4 regions of the Brevibacillus antibioticus genome follow, and region 4 is predicted to be linked to each of the others. Evidence: riboswitches for the same ligand, from Rfam matches in the RefSeq annotation. Region 4 holds a riboswitch; each other region holds the start of a gene.
The links. A riboswitch is a leader RNA that binds a small molecule or an ion and turns the genes downstream of it on or off. The one in region 4 is predicted to bind S-adenosylmethionine.
Positions count from the first base shown of each region.

Region 1: another riboswitch for S-adenosylmethionine. It lies ahead of E8L90_RS04520 (homoserine dehydrogenase); the one in region 4 lies ahead of E8L90_RS25245 (BMP family lipoprotein).
Region 2: another riboswitch for S-adenosylmethionine. It lies ahead of E8L90_RS02295 (pyridoxal phosphate-dependent aminotransferase); the one in region 4 lies ahead of E8L90_RS25245 (BMP family lipoprotein).
Region 3: another riboswitch for S-adenosylmethionine. It lies ahead of metH (methionine synthase); the one in region 4 lies ahead of E8L90_RS25245 (BMP family lipoprotein).

Region 1 covers NZ_SZNK01000001.1:904,637-910,725, reverse strand. The annotation lists gene E8L90_RS04535 (CcdC family protein) at 1-6, shown strand, start outside; gene E8L90_RS04530 (VOC family protein) at 97-912, opposite strand; gene E8L90_RS04525 (CapA family protein) at 990-2,183, shown strand; gene E8L90_RS04520 (homoserine dehydrogenase) at 2,221-3,486, opposite strand; SAM riboswitch class I at 3,573-3,684, opposite strand; SAM riboswitch class I at 3,750-3,856, opposite strand; gene E8L90_RS31055 (hypothetical protein) at 3,951-4,085, opposite strand; cobalamin riboswitch at 4,245-4,450, opposite strand; gene E8L90_RS04515 (DinB family protein) at 4,476-4,991, opposite strand; gene E8L90_RS04510 (cyclase family protein) at 5,009-5,650, opposite strand; gene E8L90_RS04505 (Gfo/Idh/MocA family protein) at 5,672-6,089, opposite strand, start outside.
Region 2 covers NZ_SZNK01000001.1:501,579-507,667, reverse strand. The annotation lists gene E8L90_RS02305 (aminotransferase-like domain-containing protein) at 1-762, opposite strand, end outside; gene E8L90_RS02300 (hypothetical protein) at 958-1,428, opposite strand; gene E8L90_RS02295 (pyridoxal phosphate-dependent aminotransferase) at 1,577-2,758, opposite strand; SAM riboswitch class I at 2,841-2,955, opposite strand; gene E8L90_RS02290 (MFS transporter) at 3,016-4,263, opposite strand; gene moaC (cyclic pyranopterin monophosphate synthase MoaC) at 4,267-4,749, opposite strand; gene E8L90_RS02280 (methylated-DNA--[protein]-cysteine S-methyltransferase) at 4,917-5,456, shown strand; gene E8L90_RS02275 (2OG-Fe(II) oxygenase) at 5,449-6,089, shown strand, end outside.
Region 3 covers NZ_SZNK01000001.1:2,562,923-2,569,011, reverse strand. The annotation lists gene E8L90_RS11805 (sigma-70 family RNA polymerase sigma factor) at 97-669, shown strand; gene E8L90_RS11800 (YcdB/YcdC domain-containing protein) at 660-2,870, shown strand; gene E8L90_RS11795 (YjcZ family sporulation protein) at 2,939-3,046, opposite strand; SAM riboswitch class I at 3,260-3,361, shown strand; gene metH (methionine synthase) at 3,479-6,089, shown strand, end outside.
Region 4 covers NZ_SZNK01000001.1:5,209,513-5,215,601, forward strand. The annotation lists gene E8L90_RS25230 (MarR family winged helix-turn-helix transcriptional regulator) at 1-11, opposite strand, end outside; gene E8L90_RS25235 (DUF3298 and DUF4163 domain-containing protein) at 216-833, opposite strand; gene E8L90_RS25240 (methyl-accepting chemotaxis protein) at 981-2,456, shown strand; SAM riboswitch class I at 2,728-2,857, shown strand; gene E8L90_RS25245 (BMP family lipoprotein) at 3,058-4,086, shown strand; gene E8L90_RS25250 (ABC transporter ATP-binding protein) at 4,192-5,721, shown strand; gene E8L90_RS25255 (ABC transporter permease) at 5,696-6,089, shown strand, end outside.

The DNA of each region.
Region 1 (6,089 bases), 4.3 Mb from region 4:
ACCTAGTAAAAAACCACCTCCATTGCGAGGTGGTTTCTTTTATGATTCAGTCATCTAAAAAGAAATCTGCATTCGCTTCACACCTGTTTCTAAAGACTATTCCAGCGCTGCGAGAAAGTAAGATCCTCCACCAATCTTATACTCGCTATTCTTGCTTGCTCCTGCCAGCTTCGCAAAAAACGGTCTTTGCCCGCGATTTTCCCATGCAGTCTGCGCCAATCCCTCCTCAGTCGGTTGGCAAAGCACTACATTTCCTCCCGATAGTTCAAAGGTTTGGCAGATGGCCCCCAGTTCTTTATCGTGGAATACTTCGCTCTTCTTCCACCCAAACCAGCTTTGCCAACGTGCTGTTGCTTCTTCCAGATCTGTCACGGCATACCCTACAGATATGAGATGGGCTGCACCGTTCGGATGTGCGCCAATGATGCCACGATTCGTCAAATCGTCTATTCTCTCATCATCCGTTTGCGACCATTCAATGAGAAATGGCGGGAGAAGAGCACTATCTGCATCTTCGAGGAACAACATCCGCCACCGAAGCGTCGTGCCATCATCACGCGTACGACTTCCCGCAACAGGTCCAGTAACCTGCAAGCCTTGGCTTCGCAAACGCTCTGCCCACGCATCCATCTCGTTGGTCCGAAGCGCAATCTGTCCAAATCCTTCTCCCTTTGCCTCATCCGCGATACATTGACGTACGAGGGGATTCTCCGAATGTCGAGCAAGCTCCTCGTGTTCAACCGCTAAAAATTCAACATAAGAAAGCCCGAAATAACTCAGGCTATTCCATGTCCCCCAAGGCGCATGACGCCCTCCAACAACCGCATGAAAACCCGCTTGACAAAATTGTTCCGCTGCTTCCTTTGGAGTTTGCTGTACAAAATGAACCAAATGATCAAAAGTTAATCGCACCTTTTTTCGCCTCTTTTCGTATTACTTATAGAATATCAAAATTCATTTATGTAAGGATAGAATGACAAGGGGGAAAAATGAACGAGACCAGATCAAGCCGGGTAAAAGCTCGGCGCAAGCACTCACGCAAAAAATGGGTACGTGCCGGAAAGAGCACGCTCTTATTTAGTGTGTTGGCCATCTTCGTCGTCGGAACCTACTACCTATTCCAAACAGCTATGGATAGAGAACATGCCAACCCGTACACGCCGCCTGCTCCTGATCATACCGCAAACCAAAAGACTTCCGTGCAGCTCACCTTTGTCGGTGACATCATGATGTCAGGAAATGTTGAGAAAACCCTACTCGCAAACAGCTATGACTACCCATACAAACATGTAAGCTCGCTTTTTTTGCAAGATGATATCACCATTGCCAATTTGGAGACGCCGATCACCGCCACAGGTGTTCCTGCTCAGAACAAGGATTATGTCTACAAGTCATCGCCACTTGCTGTCCCTGCCATGAAAAACGCTGGGATTGATGTGGTAAATCTCGCCAATAATCACTCCATGGACCAAGGAGTTCCCGGGTTGCTGGATACTTTTGACGCTTTGGATGAAAACCGGATTCAATACGTCGGCGCCGGTAAGGATGCTAGCCGTGCCTATTCGCCTATATTCATAGAAAAGAACGGCATCAAGATCGCGATTCTCGGTTTCAGCAGGGTCATTCCCGAAACGAGCTGGTTTGCAGGTGATTCCCAGCCAGGTATGGCCGCTTCCTATGATCCTACATTGGCAGTGAAAGCGATCCGTGAAGCAAACAATCAAGCGGATCTCGTCGTGGTGATTTCACACTGGGGCAAGGAACGCTACGATTATCCTATCGATCATCAAAAAGAGCTGTCTCGTGCCTACATCGATGCTGGTGCAGATTTGATTGTCGGCGGTCATCCTCACGTCCTTCAAGGTTTTGAACGATACAACGACAAATGGATTGCGTACAGTCTCGGCAATTTCATTTTCACACGATCAACCGAACCCAAGACTTGGGAAACGATGGTCCTGCAAGCAACCTGCACGAAAAGTGGTGATTGTGAGCTGACGATGCTTCCGTTTCACGCAGAATTGGGACAAGCTGTACCGATGAATGAAAGCAATGGCGCTGCCCTACTAAAACGCATTGAATCCATTTCTGAGAGTGTCGAGATACAAAGTGACGGGCGTGTGCAGCCGCGTGCAAAAGCAGTGGAGACTGCCCCTGACAAAAGAAGCCGTGTTTCCAGGTAACTAGAAATACGGCTTTTCTTCTTATTATTCCTCTTACTTACGCAGATTCGATAATGGGGAAGCATCGTACTTCTAAGCCAAAATCATTTTTCAATAAGGACTCATGCTCTTCACTGATTCCTGTCACGATCAAACCTGCGCGCAAGACGCCCCCCAAATCGAATTGGACTTTTAATTTATGAACGTTCACTCCTACTTGCTCGAGGAAATGCAAGACACGATCTGGCGTAGCAGTATGACACGAGCCCTCAAGATAACAGAGGACGTGTTCTGCCGAGTCCACCGTGACTCCAGCTTTGTCAGCCGTTTTTTCTTTCCAGGTAGGATGCGGTGTGAATGGCTGTGTCAATAAATAGGCCAAATCCTCCACGACTGCACTCGCTGTGGGGAGCTCTCCTGCCCCTCTTCCTGTAAACAACAAGTCTCCCACGATGTTACCGGATAGCTGGACAGCATTAAATGCGTCGTGGATTTGCGCCAACGGATGGCTCAGTGGAAGCATGGTTGGTTCAACAGATAGGCGAATTTCTTGTTCGGCTTGATAAGCCTGCGCGATCAGCTTGATCCGGTACCCCAACTCGCTCGCAATCCGAATGTGACCCGCTGACAAATCTGCAATCCCTTTGCGAACAACATCCGCTAAAGGCAGCGCTTCTCCATAAACAAGCTGTGTCAAGATATACAATTTATACATCGCATCAAAGCCTTCTACATCCGAACGAGGGTCTGCTTCCGCATAGCCCAGCTCCTGCGCTTGCTTGAGCACCTCTTGGTATGAGAGCTGCTCTGCTTCCATTTTCGTCAAAATGAAGTTCGTTGTTCCGTTGAGAATACCGCGAACACCTTGGATATCGTTCGTGCGAAGGAACTGCCGGAGCACGCTCAAGATCGGGATGCCCCCTGCCACACTCGCTTCATAAGCAAGATGCACTTGATACTGATTGGCCAAATCGACTAGCTCTGTTCCTTTTTTCGCCAGGAGCTCTTTATTCGCAGTTACCACATGGCAGCCCTTTTCAATTAAAGCACGGACGTAGTCATAGGTAGGTTCTACACCACCCATGACCTCCACCACGATATCCACATCGCTTCTCAATACATCCTCAAAGTCAGTTGTCAGTAAAGCAGGGTCGACATGAACCGCCCGCTCTTTTTCCGAGTCACGCACCAATGCCTTGACGATCTCAATTCGTTTTCCCAGACGAGAAGCCAGCTTCTCCTGTTGCGAACGGATCGTTTTGATTACGCCTCCACCAACTGTTCCCAATCCCAATAATCCCACGCGTACCACTTCTGTACTCATCCTGACCACCCCATACCCCGAGTTTTAGATAAAAAGAAAAGCCATCTTCGATAAGAAGAAGGCTTGTTAGCAGCTAATGCTCCCCCTCCTTATCTCCCAGGACGTATATGTCCTGCAGGAATTGGCACCTTGTCACAAAATATGCGTGACGGTTGCCGGGCTTCATCGGGCCAGTCCCTCCACCTCTCTGGATAAAGAAAATATGAAATTAAAAAAACCTTCTTCGCTAAGAAGAAGGTTCATCTACTAATGGAGTAACCCGCTTCTTATCTTTCGAGACGAAACGTCTCGCAGGAATTGGCACCTTATTGCCATATGCAACGGTTGCCGGGCTTCATCGGGCCAGACCCTCCACCTCTCTGGATAAGAACTATTTATGCTGTTGAGCTTTATTCTAAGAAATTCCAAGGCAAGCGTCAACAAAATTCTTTCTTTTCTGATTGCAAGCTAATTTGGCAAGGCTTTCAATTGTGGATGAACAGGCTTTCCACCTCTTCCATACTGCAGCAAGCGCAATGAAACACGCCCTCCTGGCCTTCCTTAGGTATCTCTTTTTCCTCAACATATCCGCACCATTGGCAAATGAAAAGTTGAATCATCGCACGCCCTCCTCTTCTTTTATCCTGCCCAAAATAAAAAGAGCATTTTCCGCTCGACCGTGACGATCGTTAGAAAATGCCAGAAAAGGAGGGACGTACTTGTCCACTCGCTGTTTTTTGCAAGCCATCTCTAACACCTCCCTATCTCCCGTAGGTCTATCAGTGTTGTCGAAACAGGCAGGTCTCCTGACTATGGGATCATCGTTTCGCGTCGCCTTCCCCGTCTATTTTGATAGACCAGTGGCTTGTTGGACGCTGACTCCCCTCTTACAGTGGCGGGACCGTGTCGGATTTGCACCGAGCTTCCCTATTATCCTTGTGGCGAGTTGGTTACGCCCTAAGGAACCTGTTTCCACCTATGAAATTGTCTATTCTCACTGCTACGTTACCTTACCCGAAGTACCGTTCTATCAAAATGCTAGTGTGGTGAGCTTCATGTCCAGCAATCACATAGGCCAATGTCCTTGCAGATAGCTTGTTTCCGTTGGCAAGTCCTGTACGCAACCACGCTTCTGGCGAGATTCCTCGCACCTGCGCGATGGTGGAAGCACGGACAGCCTTATACTCTTCCAGTAAATCAGACAGGTCTCTTAGCTGAAAACACCCGTTTTCAACAAAAGCATTCTCATCAAAACCGACGAGGGGTGTCTGATCTCCTCTCGCGATTCTCAGCAGGCGATAGCTCATGATTCGTTCTGCATCGATGAGATGACCCAACACCTCTTTAACCGTCCATTTGCCTGGCGCATACCGATAATCAACTTGTTCGGGGGCAAGGGACGAAACTAACGCGACGATCCTCTCTCCTTGCTGCGTGAGGATCGTTTGGAGCTCCCCCTCCGGTACAAGACCCATGTAATAGTCAAAATAAGCAGCGTATTCATCGCGCTCTGGTCGTCTGAGCATATGTTTCCCACTCCTCGTCATTCAGTTTCAATAGACAAGTTACTATGTAAGCCTTCAAACAATAGGACCCTTGCCGGGGCTGCATCCGTGCCGATCAGCTTGAGTGGTGCAGCTACCAGAAAATACTCGCCTGGCGGGACCTCTGCTAGCCGCAAGCCTTCCACGACAATGACTCCCGCTGCAAACAATTTTTTATGTGTGGGGTGACCTTCCTGGCTGCGTTCGATTCCAAGTGCATCGGTACCAATGCCCCGCACCCCCAGCTCACTTATATATTCCGCACCTTCTTCTGACAGAAAGATGAATTCAAAAGAGAACGCCTCTTCAAAAGAGTTTTTCGTTTTAAACAGGACAAAATCTCCTCGCACCAAATCGAAGCTCTCCAAGTCGGAGCGGGTGATCCTGTCCTCTACCGCTGTGAGATCGAGAACCTTGCAATTGCCCACTAGCTTTTCCAATGAAATACTCTCAAATGTATCACCAGCATTCACCATGTGCAGGGGAGCATCCACATGGGTACCCGTGTGAAGATCCATGTCGATTCTCGATTCGGTTACATAGCCACTGGTAGCCGTACGTATTTTCGGTTGCTTTTCTGGCTTGTTTTTATACACTGTCATTCCTTCGTAAACGGTGGCGGTTACATCATACATTTTCATCCCAAACGCCCTCCCCTTTGCCTACTGTTTTTTTCGATCCGCTGGAAAAACAATCCCCATCTGTCTTCTCGCTTCATCCATGACCTGCATGGTCATTTTGGAAACTTCATGCGAATTCGTTGCAGATTGTCTGGCCCCGCTCCTCGCCAAGTGTAGGAATTCTCTTATTTCATAATGCATGGTCTTCGGGGTCTGAGGCCTTGTTACGTGTTCGGTTCGCCCGTCCCTGTAACGAATGTCCACTTCTTTGAGATGGTTGATTCGATCGATCACCATCGTAGCGTCCTCCCCTTGAATTTCTGCTGGCTGATAGGAGGTCGTAATTTTCGAGAAGCTAATGATTGCATCCATCTCTCGATACTTCAACAACATACTACCTTCTCCATCCACTCCAGAATCAAGCACAATTCCTTCTGCTTTGATATCGTCTGGTCTGCCA
Region 2 (6,089 bases), 4.7 Mb from region 4:
GCGTGTATCTCCAATGGCCCATCCGGTACGCAAGCCTGGCGCGACAATTTTGGAAAAGGTACTGGTGTACACTACACAAGAATCGGTCGGATGTTCATCCAGTGAGAAAACCGAGCGGTACGGTGCTTCCCCATCGAATTGGATCTCTCCATATGGATCGTCTTCCAGGATGAGAATGTTTTGCGCCTTACATTGACGAAGCAAGCCGAGACGGCGTTCGAGGCTCCATACCTTTCCTGTCGGATTGGCAAAGGTAGGAATGACGTACACCATTTTCGGGCGATACTGGGCTATTTTTTTCGCCAGATCATCCAAATCCATCCCATCGGCGTCACCGTCTACATGGATCGCTTTGATTCCCCGGAATTGAAATAACTGAACGGCTGCCAAATAAGTAGGATTTTCAACGAGAACGACATCGCCTTCGTCTAAATATACACGGCACAGCAAGTCTACTGCTTGCTGAGAGCCCGTAGTGATGATCATATTATCTACACCGACGTTCATATGCTTTTGCTTCATGCGGGATGCAATCCACTCACGAAGCGGTACGTATCCATCAGTCAATCCATATTGAAGAGCTTTTGCTCCTTGATCGAACGCACGGTTAAACGCTTCGCGCATCTCTGCGATTGGAAAAGAATCCTCTGCTGGCAGTCCACCTGCGAGCGAGAGCACTTGATTGCCTTGGGTCAGCTTCAAGATTTCCCGGACAGCCGAGGAGGATAGTGCTTCGACAGATTTTGAAAATGAGTACTCCATGTTCCGTTCCCCCTTGATTTTGCTTATCCTTGTTTTATCACTGTCAACAGCGTAAGTCCAATCTTTGCTAGCTATGAGCAGATAGGTTTTGACTATGTCGAGCGGTTGTTCAACCAATAGTCTTCACACACTGCATGCAAAAAACCCCTCTTCGTATCAAACGAAAAGGGGTCCATATGTATGATCTATATACTCCTAAGCAATACGGAACACTCGTGGTTTCTCTGTTTGTGGAAGGAAAGAGAGATCGACATGATTAGACGCTTCTTCCATACCGATATCGCTTGCCAACAGCAATGCCTCTTCCTGGAAGGTCGGCGTACAGCTGCCTTCATTCAGTTCACAGAGTCGCTTCAATCGCTTCAGTCTTTCTGCTGACTTCTCTACTCTCATGCATTCGTTCGTCAGCTCACATACGTTGACGTGACGAGCATCAGCGATCATGCTGATATCATTCACATGAACAATCAGCCTTTTGCCTTCTTCCGTAACAAATCCGATCGAGCAAAAATGCGCACCTGACATTTCCAAACGAGTGAGAACAGCATTGGCGTAAACTTCTCCCGTCCGCAAGCGAATCTGGCCTGCTTCAATGGCTCCGCCGATTTTTCGCTCGTTGGCGATCACCGTATACATATCCGTGTAACCGTTAATCTGATAGCGCATGGTACCCTCCCGCTCTCGATGAGACTAATTATCATTAACAATGACATCGTATAATGAAAATCATTATCTGTCAATAATGAGAATGATTTTTATTCTAGAAGAAAAAGCCACACTCCATATATGGTAGTGTGGCCAATTTGACTCGCTTTTATTTTGTTTTCGTAAATAACCCTAACCGCTCGATTCGCTGGACCGCTTCCGCGAGACGCTCTTCATTGGATAGCAAAGCCGCTCGCACATAGCCCTCACCTGTCGGACCAAAGCCATTCCCCGGTGCTACGACGACATGCGCTTTTTCCAAAAGCAGGTCAGAGAACTCCACGGATGTGAAGCCGCTGGGAACTGGAAGCCAAGCAAAAAACGAACCTTGAGATGGCGGAGCCTGCCAGCCAATCCGATGCAGATTGGAGTAGAGGGCATTGCGGCGACTTTCGTAGACAGCGACGAGATCGCGGACGCACTGCTGCGAATCCGTCATCGCTTTGGCTGCCGCCATCTGTACCGCTCCGAACAGACTGACAAAGTAATGGTCCTGAATGAGGTTAATCAGACGAACCAGCTCGCGATTACCTACCATGGCACCCACACGCCAGCCTGCCATGTTGTACGTTTTGGACAAGGTATAAAATTCTACGCCCACTTCTTTTGCACCCGGAACCTGCATGAAGCTGACCGGCTTTTTCCCGTCATAGCTGATTGCTCCGTAGGCGAAGTCGTGGCAGACAACGATTTCATGTTTTCGGGCAAAACGAATGGTTTCCTCATAAAACTCCAGTGGTGCGTTGACTGCTGTCGGATTGTTCGGATAGTTAAGAAACATCAGTTTCGCTCGATCCAAATCAGCTTGGGACAGCTGGCTGTAGTCTGGCAAGAAGTCATTTTCCGCCTTCAACGGCATCATGACCATCCGTCCGCCTACGACAGCTACTCCCGACCAATAATCCGGATAGCCTGGGTCTGGAACCAGTGCAACATCGCCTGCGTTCATGAGTACTTGGCAAATCTCTACGAGTCCGGTTTTGCTGCCGAACAAAATCGCTACTTCTTCCTCCGGATCGAGGTCTACATCAAATTCTTGCTTATACCAATGTGCCACTGCCTGCTTCAGTTCCATGCGTCCCTGAAAAGGCGGATATTTGTGATGGAGTGGTTGTGCCGCTTGCGCCTGTAATTCTTCAATAATATGCAGCGGTGTCGGCAAATCGGGATTGCCCTGCCCCAGGTTAATGACGTCATGGCCTTGCGCAATGACCTTGTTTACTTTTGCCACCAGGGTCGCAAAAAACTGGGTAGGGAGTCGATCAATCATATCGGAGGGTTGAATGCGCATCTTTCTTCCATTCCTTTCTTGGGCCAATACAGTAAAACCCCCTTTTTCCATACAGAAAAAGGGGGAGATCAGCTTGGTCACGTCCTTATCTGTCAGGAAATAATCCTGCTGGAATTGGCACAGCATCTGTCCATCACATGGAACAGATCCGCTGCCGGGCTTCATAGGGCCAGTCCCTCCACCTCTCTGAATAAGTCAAACACACGGAATATACTGTTTTTTCGTCTATATCATACTACTTGAGCACGCAAACCGTGTCAAGATGCTTGATTTTGTACCGAAACTTGATGCCTTCTTTTTTGAAAAGATGTGTGGAAAGCGAAGAATGCCACAGACAACAAACACAAGCCTGCCATTACAAACAATAGTCCCTGTGCATGAATCGATTGGAAAATGAAAGCGCCAAGCAATGGTCCGATCATCCGTCCTGCTGATCCAGTCCCTGCAATTAGCCCTTGAATGAAGCCGTCTCGTCCCTTTGGCGTCAACTGTGCAGCTACTGCCGGAACAGCTGGCCACACGAGCATTTCTCCCAGTGTCATGATGAACATACCTGCCACAAAGCCTGCATAAACCGTTGATTGAGACAAAATTAACATCGACAAGGCAAAGATATATGCGCCCAAGAGCATTTGTGCTTTTAGCGTACGGGCAAAGCGTCGAATGACCCATGCGATCAATGGCTGACCAAACAGGATCAAGCCGCCGTTCAGCGTCCACAACAGACTATATTGACGGAGTGAAATCCCCATGGATTGCATGTAGGTCGACAGCACCGTCGTCCATTGTACATAGACAATCCAGCTAATTAATAGCCCCCCGCATAAGAGCAGCAATGCTCCCCATATGACCTTGGCCTCTTGCTGAGGTTCTCGTAGAAGTTCGTCCTCTGCTTGTTCGGGAGTAGTTGTCTGCAATTGACGTTTTTGCTCTGCCAGTTTTAACTGACGCGGCAAAATGAGCATGAACATCGTCAGCACAATTACTTGTGAAATCGCATTTCCGAAAAACGTCCAAGCAAACGAAACACTTGCCAAGAAGCCGCCTAAAGCAGAACCGGCAGCTACACCCACATTGAGGGAGACGTAAATCAGATTGATTGCTTTACGGCCTCCCTCCGGCCATAAAACCACTGCCAGCGCATTCATAACGGGAGAAAGGGATCCACAAAACAATCCATTCAATAATAATAGTAGGACATATACGGTAAAATCTTGTGTAACACCTAAACAGACGGAGATAAGCATTCCGCCGATGGAGCCAACAACAATGGTGCGCATTTTGCCCCAGCGGTCAAACATCATCCCGCCGACAACACTCCCAATCAGGAATGCACCTTGATTTAAAAGCAACAAGAAGCCGGCTACAGTCAGCGGCTTTCCGAGATGGTTATGAATATAGATCGTAACTAGCGGCCAAATACACGCCATTCCGGTAGAAAAAATGACGGCAGCAATCGCCAATAAACGAATGCTGCTCGGGTAGGTTTCCCACTTTTGCCTCATGCCTTACTTCTCTCCCCGATGGAAATCGCCGCTTTTTCCGCCTGTTTTGAATTGCAGACTGGTCGGACCGATTATCATTTCTTTATCCATCGCTTTGCACATGTCATACACCGTCAAAGCCGCTACGCTGACAGCGGTCAACGCCTCCATCTCGACGCCTGTTTTCCCTGTCGTCTTCACGGTTCCTGTAATCGCAAGCGTCGTTTCATCTACAAAAGCAAATTGTATGTCGATGCCAGTCAATGGCAGCGGATGACACATCGGAATGATTTCCCACGTCTTTTTGGCAGCCATGACACCTGCCACCTGCGCAACGGCGAGTACATCGCCCTTTTCGATTCGACCTTCGCGGATTCGGGTGAGGGTTTCAGGTTTCATGCTAATTTGGCTCTCAGCTACTGCCACCCGTTTTGTGACGTCCTTCTCAGATACGTCCACCATCCGCGCTCGATTTTGTTCATTAAAATGTGTTAATTGATCAGTCATACGAGTATCGTTCCTCCTCTATCTCATCCTACCTTACTCCCACCGATGGATAAAAGCAATGGGAATGTAGAGGGTTTCGATATCTTGCTCATCCACTCCCAAAAACGTACAAAGAACAGGTGCTGGAGGTATACTGTGCGTACACAGCTCAAAGGAGGCATTTGGATATGGAAACGATGAAGGATCAGACGGTACGCTGGTCAATGCTTGTGCTTGGTGATTGGACCATTTATTTGGCTGCAACGGCTGCCGGACTTTGTTATGTCGGCTCGGTCAACCAGCCTTTTGCTGAATTGGAAGCGTGGGTTGAAAAGCATCGCCCACAAAGTACGCTGGTGCAAGACGATCCATGGCTAAAGCCTTTTGCAACAGAACTGATGGAGTATTTGCAAGGAACACGCGAGCATTTTTCCACGGATTGCGACTTGTCCGGAACACCTTTTCAGCTCGCTGTCTGGGAGGCACTGCGCCAAATCCCATACGGTCAAACGTCATCGTACACCGACATTGCAAACAGCATTGAAAAGCCTGCTGCTGTTCGTGCTGTCGGTGCCGCAATCGGTGCCAATCCGGTTCTCATTACAGTCCCCTGCCACCGCGTTGTCGGTAAAAACGGTTCACTAACTGGCTATCGGGGAGGACTGCCCATGAAGACAGCTCTGCTTGATCTGGAGAAAAGGACGAATCGGGGTGTGAAGCATGGCTAGTTCACTGACAGAAGGGATCGCAGCACTTGACTGGCATTCCCTGCAACAGGAGTTGAACGAACAAGGGTATGCTGCTTTTCCTTCCTTAATAAGCGCGGATGCGTGCGAAGAATTAATCGCTACGTACGGACAGGATGAGCTTTTTCGCAATACGATCCAGATGGCGCGGTACCGTTTCGGTGAAGGAGAGTACCGCTATTATCAGGCTCCCCTTCCCTCGCTTTTGCAGGAGCTTCGCGAAGGCTTTTATCCGATGCTTGCGAAGACTGCGAATCAGTGGCTGGAAATGCTTGGACGCGAAGCTATCTATCCTGCTACCCTCCCTGAATTTTTGGCGCAATGTCACGATCAGGGTCAACTGCGTTCTACTCCATTGATTTTGAAATACGAAACGGGTGGCTACAATTGTTTACATCAGGATATGTACGGCGAGGTGTTCTTCCCGTTTCAAGTCGTGTTTGCCTTGAATCAGAAGGAGAAGGACTACAACGGCGGAGAATTTCTGCTGATGGAGCAACGACCGCGCGCGCAGAGCCGGGGACATGTGATAACCTTGGATCAAGGCGCAGGCCTGATTTTCCCGACATCCTACCGTCCTGTGCAGGGAACGCGAGGCTACTATAAAAACACGTT
Region 3 (6,089 bases), 2.6 Mb from region 4:
ACTGATTTATTGATAAAATCATTGGATAATCTTGTCACAAAAATAAGCCAGCTGGATCAAATACATATCAACACGGAACAAGGAGGTGAACAGCGCGTGAATGCAAGTGCCAAAAGTAGCGAAGTGGACTGGACGCTGCAACTGACCAACGAGGAGAAGCTGACGAGACTTATGAGCGAGTACGGAGACAACATCGTGCAGCTCGCCTACTTGATCGTCAAGGATCGGGGGATCGCGGAAGACATTACCCAGGAAGTGTTTCTGAAGGCGTATCGGGGTCTGGATCAGTTCCGCCATCAGAGTAGCGTGAAAACGTGGCTTTACCGAATCGCGATCAACGAGTCCCGTAAATATTTGCGTTCGTGGTCTTTTCGCCAGATTTTTTCTACATACCTCTCCAAAGAGGAAGCACCCCCGGAAAAGGTCGACACCGCAAATGTTGAATCGGCTGTCATCGGACGAATGAGCAAGGTACAGGTAGCGGAGCAGGTGATGAAGCTCTCGCCACTGTACCGAAAAGTCATGGTACTTCATTACTATGAAGATTTGTCAATCAAAGAGATTGCGCATGTGTTGGAAGTTTCAGAAGATGCTGTACGAACCCAATTGTCCCGGGCCCGAAAACATTTTAAGGCATTGTGTGAAAAGGAGGGATTGGAATGGATGTAGATAAGCAAATGCGCGAAGCAGTACGGAATGGGAGTCAAAAATCGATAGAAGAAGTGAGGTTTACAAAAGAGATGGAATTGCGGATCAGAGGTGCAATTGCACAGAATAAACACAAAAGTCGAAACCGATTATTTATGGCTGGATCACTTGCTGCTTGCTTGGCGGTAACTGCTGTGGGCATGCACCAGCAAGGTTGGTTTCCACAGATGCCGAGTGGAAAAAATTTAGCGAGTGCGGTCGCAACGACTGCAACGGATAAAAAGAATACAGAGGCAAAGCAGAACAACGTAAAGGTATCGGCAGAAGAGGCAATTTTGCCCTTGAAAAAGTCGATTTCAGCCTTGAGCAAGATGACAATAAGAGTGGATCGTACAAGCCATGGAATCAGTGATCTAACGTTATTGGAAGGCGATAATGCTCGTGCCAAGGTTGCTTATGATATACAGACTGGACAAATTGAGAGCTTTACAATCGATGGTGATCGAGGAGAACAGAAGGAAGAGAAATTGCCATCAGCCAAGACCGCGGAGAATGTAGCAAACGCATTTCTACAAGCTTTCTTGGGAGAGGGAAGCAAGATCTATGAACTCGTCGAGACTCAGAGATATACTGACGAGTATATGGTAAAAGGCCCATGGATGAGCGTGAATTATCAACGGATGGAAAACGGCCAGCCCGTTCCGTTCGACGTATTGTCAGTTGGAATTGACCAACAGGAGCAAGTCGCGTTTTTCGGGCGATTGAACAAGCATGAACAAGCCTTTTTCACCAAGCTTACAGATGCCATGCCTGATTTGAACCCGTCCCTTCTTCTTTTGGATAAAGAAAAGAACCACGATGGCATGTCATTCATCTTGGGGAAAACGAACAACGAGGGGCATAAGGTTTCTCTTGTGATCTATGGAAATGGTCAAGCACTGGAATCGTACAGGCTTTTGTATAGGGATGAAAAGGAAGCAGCGAGCGGGAAAGAGGCAGAGGGAGCAAAAGCCTTGCAGCAAGAGCGACAGTTCCTGAACAAACTGCTCGGGGCGGATAGTGAAAACTATCGGTTAGTGGATGCCAACGATCCAGGGGTGTACCTGCGATATTACAACGGACTGCCAGTGTTGTCTGATGAAATTAGCATAACAACAACTGACTCTGGTCACGTCCGATATCTCAGCAAGGAGCCCGAAACATTCGAGCCGTCGCAGTACCCGGATGTATCGAGTGCTGTGTCAGAAGAGGTAGCCATCAAAGAGCTGAGTGAGCATATGAAGCTTCGATACGTGCAGAATCCGAGAATATGGCCAGAATCAAAGCAAGGGAAGAGGTGGCAACCTATTCTGGAATACACGCCAGCTGTTTCCTTCATGCAAAGAGGACGTGAAGATGGTACGGAGTGGCATATCGACGCGACCAGTGGCAAGATTATGTATGGAACGGGAGATAATGGGCTTGCCTATGATCAGTTGAATACGACGGAAGCACATCCGATCGAATCTCTAAAGGAATACGTCAAGGTTCGCTCCAAGGATGAGGCAAAAGCACTGCTGCAAGCGGAATTTGGCATACAGGTAGATGAATCGACCTATAGAGAGAGTGAGAGTATCCGCGAGGGGCGCAAGGAATACGTCTGGAATGATAAAAATGACAAGTATATCGGCGTAGAAGTCATTGCAGAAACAGGCAGTGTCGTCGGGCTGGGATCACCGCGTTCTGATACAGCGGTGACAGTCAAACGCGAGCAAGCGGAAGAGGCTGCACTCGCCTTTCTGCATAAATACGTCGATCCTGGCGTAAAAGAGGTGCAATTAGCACAAGTCATACAGCCAGCCGAAGCGAATCCTGTGTCATCGGGCGAATGGGAATTCAGATATTTTATGAGCAAGGATGGCATTCCTGTACAGGATCGCGAGCAAAAAGCGGCTTATTCGGTAACAGTTGATCCGTCTTCTGGCAAAGTGACAAAGTTTCATAACTTCAGAATGACGCACGAGTTGGTGGAGCTTCCAGCATCCGACAGGATCGTTTCGAAAGACAAGGCTGTTGAAGAGTATTTACGCGTCATGCCTCTAAAGCTGGTTTATTTGATGAAAGATGTGGATGGGCAAAAATTAGCTCAACCAAAGCTGGCGTATGTGCCGTGGAGTGACGAAGAGCGGGCGATTAAATTTATGACCCTTGATGCCGTGACAGGCAAGTTTATCGCCGACTAAAACGAAAAAAAGGCTATCCCGCAGCCATTCTTGATGGCTTTTGGGATAGCCTTTTTTTAAACACTTATCTAACAGTCGTCACACGAGCACCCAATAATTACCAACAGGATAAACAGCACGAGCACGATTGCGAAGCAGTCACCGAAGAATCCGTTTCCGCAGAATGATGTACTCATCTTTGTTTCCCCTCCTTTCCGTTATACTCCAGTCTATACACGAATGCCGATATTGGACTGGGCGGATGCCCAGCTTAGGCAAAAATGGGCGCGTAAGAGGAGAGGCTCCGTAAAAAATAGACAATTCACAATTGACGGGGAGACAAAGGGGGTGTTAAGATACTTGCAAACATTCAAGACATTTCGCAAAACAACTAAATGACAAGTGTACGACTCTTATCCAGAGAGGCAGAGGGACTGGCCTGATGAAGCCTCGGCAACCGGTAAAAATCCGGTGCCAATTCCAGCAAAGCTACGTGCTTTGAAAGATAAGAGGATGTCTCAGGCGTTTTCTTATCTGCTGACAAATCCTCTTCTTTCAAAAGAAGAGGATTTTTTTTTACACCCAATTAGGGAGAATAAGCCGATGTAAGGGAGAAAAGGGGCACGTCAATGAAACCAACCTTTCGCGAACAGCTTTCCCGGAAAATTCTGATTCTGGACGGTGCAATGGGCACCATGCTTCAACAAGCGAACCTGACTGCTGATGATTTCGGCGGTGAAGCCTATGATGGCTGTAATGAACTCCTGAACCTGACCAGACCAGATGTGATCCGTTCCATTCACGAGAAATATTTAGAGGCGGGCGCAGACATCGTCGAGACAAATACGTTTGGTGCTGCTTCCATCGTTTTGGCTGAGTACGATGTGCCAGAAAAAGACCTTGAGATCAATATAGCGGCAGCTCGCTTGGCCAGAGAAGCGGTGGATGCCTATTCCACAAAGGAGTGGCCGCGTTTTGTAGCAGGTGCAATGGGACCTACGACCAAAACCCTTTCGTTGACAGGCGGTGTCACTTTCGAAGAACTGATCGAGGCGTATTATCGTCAGGCAAAAGGTTTGATTCTCGGCGGCTCCGATGTTCTTCTTTTGGAAACCTCGCAAGATACGTTGAACGTGAAGGCTGGCGGAATCGGGATTCGCAAAGCTTTTGAAGAGCTTGGACAGGAACTCCCCGTGATGCTGTCAGGTACGATTGAGCCGATGGGCACAACGCTGGCGGGCCAAAACATCGAGGCGTTTTACATCTCCTTGGAACATATAAAGCCAGTCTCCATTGGTCTGAACTGTGCGACTGGACCCGAGTTCATGCGTGATCATCTGCGGACACTATCAGGAATTGCCCAATGTGCGGTCAGCTGTTATCCGAACGCAGGCTTGCCAGACGAGAACGGTCATTACCATGAAACGCCACAGGGACTTGCTTCGAAAATGCGGGCGTTCGCTGAACAGGGCTGGATAAATGTCGCGGGTGGTTGCTGCGGAACAACGCCTGACCATATTCAAGCGATGGCAGAAGCATTGCAAGACTGCAAGCCACGCAGTGCAGCTGTAGAACCGCTGAGCGCGGTCTCCGGGATCGAGGTTGTTTACGTCGAAGATGACAATCGTCCCTTGCTAGTAGGGGAGAGGACCAATGTCATCGGTTCCAAAAAATTTCGTGAAATGATTGCAGCCGGTCACTATGAAGAAGCATCTGATATTGCCCGAGCCCAAGTAAAACGCGGCGCACACGTCATCGATATATGCTTGGCTGACCCCGACCGTGATGAATACGAAGATATGGGAAAATTCCTACAGTTCATCGCAAAAAAAGTAAAAGCCCCCCTCATGATCGACTCGACAGATGCCAAGGTCATGGAGCTGGGACTTCGCTATTCGCAAGGGAAGGCCATTCTCAACTCGATTAACTTAGAAGACGGCTTGGAGCGATTTGAGGAAGTGGTTCCACTTATTCACAAGTTCGGTGCCTCCGTTGTCGTTGGAACGATTGAAGAAGCGGGTATGGCGATCACTCGCGAAAAGAAGCTGGAGGTCGCGCAACGCTCGTACGACATTCTTGTCAACCAGTACGGAATAAAGCCACAGGATATTATTTTCGATCCACTCGTCTTTCCAGTAGGGACAGGAGATGAACAATACATCGGCTCTGCAAAGGAAACCGTAGAAGGAATTCGTTTGATCAAACAGGCAATGCCTGCTTGCAAGACGATCCTGGGTGTCAGTAACGTTTCCTTCGGCTTGCCTCCTGCGGGCAGGGAAGTGCTGAATGCGGTCTTCTTATACCACACCACTCTCGCAGGGCTTGATTACGCCATCGTCAACACGGAAAAGCTGGAGCGCTACGCTTCGATACCAGAAGACGAGAGAAAGCTGGCAGAAGCCCTGCTGTTCGAGACGAATGATGAGACATTGGCAGCCTTCACCGAATTTTATCGCCAAAAGAAAAAGGAAGTCAGTGTGGAGGTCTCCTCGTTAACACTCGAAGAACGCTTGGCCCGTTATGTAGTCGAAGGCTCTAAGGATGGTCTGGTGGAAGACTTGAAGCTGGCTCTGGATAAATACACACCGCTCGAGATCATCAACGGTCCGTTGATGGCTGGGATGGAAGAGGTCGGTCGCCTGTTCAACGGCAACCAGCTTATCGTGGCAGAAGTATTGCAAAGTGCGGAAGTCATGAAGGCATCCGTATCGTTTTTAGAGCCGTTCATGGAAAAAAGCGATGCCGCTGCCAAGGGGAAAATCTTGTTGGCGACAGTCAAGGGCGATGTACACGACATCGGAAAAAACCTCGTGGAAATTATTTTGTCAAACAACGGCTACAATGTCGTGAATCTGGGGATCAAGGTACCGCCAGAGCAACTGATTGTCGCATGCAGAGAAGAAAAGCCGGATGCCATCGGTCTGTCTGGACTCTTGGTCAAATCCGCGCAGCAAATGGTCATTACTGCACAAGACCTGCGTGATGCAGGCATTGATATTCCGATGATGGTTGGCGGCGCGGCGTTGACGCGCAAGTTCACATCGAACCGGATCGCACCGGAATACCGCGGAATTGTTTTATATGCAAAAGATGCCATGGATGGTCTGGATCTCGTGAATCGTCTGCAAAATCCGGATGAACGTGATCGTTTGGTAGAGGAACAGCAGCATCTACTGGAAGCAGTCGCAACGGCTCAGCCTGTTGTCGAGGAGAAAAAAGCAACTTTGCCAGCTCGCTCAG
Region 4 (6,089 bases):
TAATATTGCATGAGTATATACCTCCAGAAAAGCTGGTCCGATATATCGTACACTTTATTGCTTAAGTAAATATGTACAATAACATACTAGCAGTTTCAGGCATATAAGTAAACGTTTATTCGATGGCGAAATTATGGATTTTATGACATAAATAGAATCAGGCGAGTGTCTTGGAAGCAGACACTCACCTGGGCGAAAAATACGTGACACAGTAGTTAATCTGCGGACAAGATACTCAAGGGCCCTTTTTCATTGATGAGCGGTTCCAGTTCATAGACCGAAATGGGGAACATGGGGAAACCGACGTAGTAAGGCGTAATTTCGTACAACTGAAAGTAGATGACCAATGCTTTATCGGCGAGGTAGTAATCCTGATCGGGCTTAATGGAAGTAAAGCCATTGAGTGTGGGGATGTTTCTTTCTTTGATTTGACGCTTGATGTTTTCGGAAATCACCTTGACGTAATCACTTCCAGGCTTAAATAATTCACGCAGTGTATACAGCTTGCCTGTTTGGATATCTGCGGTGATCGACCCAAGGAAGGTCATGCCGTGAGCCATTTGTGGTGTGTAGGCGTAGTTGCTCAACACGACGCTGAAAATACCGCGTTCGTTTGTCTTGATTTCGTAGCTTCCTTGCATTTCTGTATTTCCCGGTACCTGGACCCGTTGTTGCTCGTGAATTAATCCTTGAACCGTTTGATAAATCGCCCGGTTGATATCTTTTTCCGCTTGCTGGTTGGCTAAGCCTGCCAATTGGGGATAGTAAATCGTGGTGTTCGGACGGCTAATCGTCCGTGTCAGCACAGTAGCTGGCAATTGATTCAGTTCCACTTTTCTCCATGTGCCTCCTGTACGTGTGAGTTGTGTAATAGCCTATTCGAAATTGTTTTTGGCTGTTCTCACTTTTTTCACAAATTTGCCAAAGGTTTGGCTATATAATGGGGAAAGAAACCGATACACAAAAAAAGGGGGGCAATTATGATTCAATTGGTTCGCAATACTTTGACTGACAAAGAAGGCTTTATGATTTTCATCCTATGGAATCATTTGTGGATGGCGGGACTCATTGCCTACCAAGAGGATGTGAACTTCTGGAAAGTGACGTCCTTGGGATTGTTGGTTACGTTAATTGTTTCGCCATATTACTTCGTTCGCAAAGATAGTCATGTGATTCGTTATCTGGTAGCAATCGGACTCATGTTTTATGCTATTTCCTTCGATCACTTTACCGATTACCAAGAGATTACCTTCCTCGCCTTTATCGTCATGGGCTTTTTGGCAGCCTATTTAGATTGGAAGCTGGTCGTAACAGCGGGAATTGCCCAAATCATCGTTACGATTGTCGGGTTTTATACGGGAACCTACGAGATTTTCGATGGTGATTTTACGGAGCTCAATTTGCTTATGCGTATTGTCACGATTCTCATGATGATGGGAGCCGTAACGTATCTATGTCTCGCTGGACAAACCTCCTTGCGAAAAGCTCATGACGCAAGGCAGGAAGCGGAAGAGAAGGAGCGCCGTCTGGGAGAGATGCTTTTGAACATCCAGCAAATGACGGAGCAACTGGATCGTACAAGCGATCATGTGCACGAGCACGCAGAAGGTACGAAGCGCAATACAGATGAAATGATGGTAGCCTTCAAGGAAGTCGCCACAGGCATGGAATCGCAGGCGAATTCTACGGTGAAGATTGAAGAAGAGGTTCAATCTATCGACCAGGAAATCGAGGCAGTCACAACACAGACCAACGCAATGAAAACGGAATCGCAACAAAACAACCGTCGTCTGTCAGAAAGCGTTCAGATGATGAACGAGCTGTCCTCGCAGATGGAGCAAATTGTGCAGGCAGTCAATGTAGCAGCCTCTACGATTCACCAGCTCAATCGACAGGCGAATCGCGTAGAGGAAATTGTCGGCGCTATTAATCAGATCGCGACACAAACGAATCTCTTGGCACTGAATGCGGCGATTGAATCGGCTCGTGCAGGCGAGCATGGACGGGGATTTGCGGTTGTAGCGGATGAGGTACGCAAGCTGGCAGAACAAAGCGCGACAGCTACGCAGGAGATTACCGACATTCTCAAGTCACTCCATCAGGAAAGTGAGAATGCGGTGCAGCATATGAGCAACGGGGAAGTGTCTGTTGCAAAAGGCCAAGAGCTGGCTGTGAAAACAGTGGCCTCCATCGAAGCAGTGCGTGCCGGTATGATGGCCTTCCTGCAAGCAGCTGATCAAGTAAGCTCCAGCATGGACCGGGTAAAAGTGCGTTCCGGTGAGGTTGCCATCGAGATGTCGACCATTACAGCTGTAACCGAGGAATCCGTAGCCAACCTAGAAGAGCTGTTTGCGACAGCAGAAAACCAGCATCAAAAAGTGCGTGAGATTACGGAAGAGCTGGGCGAGCTGAATACGTTGTCTCATCGCCTCCAGCAAACCTTTCACGTAAATTAGAGGTTGTTTAAAAAGTCGTCTTTTGATCACGAAGTAGTTCTGAAAGCTGATTCGGCATCGAAATTGACGTTCACCTTCGAAGTCCGGTGCTCATGTAGGTCCCCTACACTCCGCTCCTCCTTCTTCAGGTTCTCGCCAATTTTTCGGTGCTGAAAAGACGACTTTTTAAACTTCGATTTACTTTTAGAAGTGTTTGGAATTAAGAAAAAAGAATTGCATTTTCGAACTGTTCTGCTAGAATGAATTTCATTGTAACTAAATACATTCACCTACCTTATCAAGAGCGGCGGAGGGACTGGCCCGATGATGCCCGGCAACCACTGATCATGTCTATGCATGAACAGAAAGGTGCCAATTCCTGCAAAACCTGTACGATGTACGATGGTTTTGACAGATGAGGAAGAGAACGGCTTCGTACGCAAACTCTTCCTCCGGGGAGAGTTTTTTTGTTGTATTTGTAAAAGATGAGGAGGAATAAACGAACGATAAATTAATTCTATAAGAGAATATTCGTAAATAGTATTGAAAAAATGGATAAAAAGCCGTACATTACCTAATAGGATAAAGAAAAACGTAAAGTTCGGATAGGGAGAGATACATCATGAAGAAGTTATTGCTGGCATTAACGACATTCGCAGTATTGGCAACAGGGTGCTCGACTGGCACAAGCGCACCGGCAGAGCAGTCAGGGGGACAAGCAGCAGGACAAGAGGGCGCGGCGAAAAAGCGAATTGCCTTGATTTTGCCCGAGAAAATCGGTGTGAATCCGTTCTTCCAACAAATGGATGATGGTGCAAAGAAAGCCGCACAAGAGCTGGGCGCAGAAGTGAAAACGATTGAATCTACAGACCATGGAGCGATTGAAGAAAATCTGCGCGTGGCTGTTGCAGAAAATTATGACTTGATCATCACATCTTCCTTTACATCAGAGGATGCATTGAAAAAAGTAGCTACCGAAAATCCTGACCGTAATTTTGCGATTATTGATACTGTAGTGGATTTGCCAAACGTTCGCAGTGTTACCTTCCGCGAAGAGGAAGCGGCTTACCTGGTGGGAGCAACAGCAGGTTTGGCAACGAAAACGAACAAAGTAGGTATGGTTGTTGCTCTTGATATCCCGCAGTTGAAAAAATGGACAGTTGGCTTCGAAGAGGGCTTGAAAGCAACGAATCCAAAAGCAGAGCTGATGGTCAACTACGTAGGAAGCTTTACTGACCCGGCAAAAGCGAAGGAACTGGCTTTGCTCCAAGCCTCTAAAGGCGCTGACTTCATTAACGGTGCAGCAGCAGTAGGCGACCTCGGCGTTTTCGAAGCGGCGAAGGAAAAAGGCTTCTTCACAGCAGGCCAAGACGTTGACCGTACGACGATTGATCCAGAGCATATTGTTCTGTCCCAACTGAAAGGAACTGACGCGGCAGCTTATGAAACCGTGAAAACCTTTGTAGAAGGAACGTTCAAACCAGGTGTAGTGGCGTACGGCTTGAAGGAAAAAGGTGTTGGTGTAACCTATGTCACGCACGAAAGCAAGACGCCGCTGAACGCATTTATCGGACAAGAAGTCGTGGATAAAGTGAAAGCGATCAGCGATGAGATTGTAGCAGGCACCCGCAAAGTACCAGATAAATTCTAAACACGCACGTAAAAAGCTTGTGCACAGTGAGGGATGTGACCGACTACGGCTGTGTAGTCGGTCTTCTATTTTCATAAAAGGACGTACAGAAATGAGGGAGTGGGAATGACCGATCGCTTGGAAATGAGGGCCATGACCAAGAAGTACGGAGATTTTACCGCCAACGACAAGGTGTCGTTCTCACTGGCAGCAGGAGAAGTCCACGCGGTTGTCGGGGAAAATGGAGCGGGCAAAACGACACTGATGCGGATGCTGTACGGGATGGAGCAGCCTACATCGGGAGAGATTCTGTTAAACGGCAAGCCAGTTGTTTTTCGCGGACCAGAGGACGCCATTCGAAATGGAATTGGGATGGTTCACCAGCACTTTATGCTCTTCGGAGAATTCAGTGTGACTGAAAATATCGTGATTGGATATGAGCCGAAGCAGGCGGGTTTTTTCAAAAGAAATGACGCGGAGGACAAGGTGCGGGCGCTGAGTGAGCAGTATCGCATTCCGATACATCCGCAGGCCAAGGTAGCGAATTGCTCGATTGGGGAACAGCAACGGGTCGAAATTCTGAAGGTCCTGTATCAGGGAGCGGATATTATCGTGTTGGACGAGCCGACCGCTGTCCTTACCCCGCTGGAGGTACGCGACCTGCTGCAAACGATTCGAAACTTGGCAAAGAGCGGCAAGAGCGTCATTTTGATTACACATAAGTTGCAGGAAGTCATGGAGGTAGCCGATCGTATTACGGTACTGCGCGGAGGCAAAGTGACGGGAACGGTTTCGCGGAATGAGACAAATGCGGATGATTTGGCAAGATTGATGGTCGGACGAGAATTGCAGGAGCTAGCTGAGCGAGTTCCTCTGGATAAAGGCCCCTTGTTACAGGTGGAGAATCTCTCGGTTCGAGAAAAGCAGACTCTGCTCGATCAAGTCAGCTTTACCGTACACCACGGGGAAATCGTAGGAATTGCAGGCGTTTCCGGGAATGGACAATCCGAGCTGCTGCAAGCGATCAGTGGTTTGCGAGCGGCACTAGAGGGCACGGTGCGGTTAGGCGGCAAGGACGTGACGAACAAATCAGTAGCCACCATTCGGGATGCTGGCTTGGCGCATATTCCGGAGGATCGGTACCTGTGGGGAACAGCCAAACTCTCAAGCGTCGAGGAAAATGCGTTGATGGGTTATCAGCGAAAGCCTGCTTACAACCGCCGCGGCGTCGTTTTGCGGGAGAAATTCCGCCAAGTCGTAAAAGGCTGGGTTGAGCAGTTTGCCATCAAGACAGGCTCCCGACAATTGCAGGAGCTGGCAGGGAATCTGTCAGGTGGAAATTTGCAAAAGCTGATCGTAGCAAGGGAGCTGGGGCATGAGACCCCGTTTTTAATTGCGGCTGAGCCTACGCGAGGGGTGGATATTGGTGCCATGGAGTACATCCATCAGGCCCTGATCGAAAAGCGCAATCAGGGAGACGGGATCTTGCTGGTCTCGTCCGAGTTGTCCGAAATTCTCGCCTTGTCTGACAGGATTTTGGTCATGTATAAAGGGCGAATCGCTGGAGAGCTTTCACGCCTGGAGGCAACCGAAGAAAAAATCAGCGTGATCATGGCGGGAGGAAGCATTCATGGCAGCAATCAAAGAGCTATCTAAGTCATTGGTTCAGCCGTTCTTGGCTGTCGTCATCGGCTTGTTGACCGGGGCGCTGGTCATTGCTGCAGTTGGCGAATCGATCTTGGGCACCTACCTGGAAATGTGGAAAGGGGCCTTTGGCAGTTTTTATTTCTTTACGTCTACATTAGCGCGAGCTACGCCTATCATGCTAATTGCCTTGGGTCTTTCCCTCGCATTTCGGGCAGGGGTATTCAATCTGGGGGCGGAAGGGCAAATGGTGCTGGGTGCCGTAAGTGCTGCGTTAGTTGCGATCTATTTGCCAGCACCGGGAATGATCAAAATAGTGGCGGGTATTTTCGCAGGAATGGCGGTCGGCGGGTTCTGGGCGTTGTTGCCAGGCTTTATGG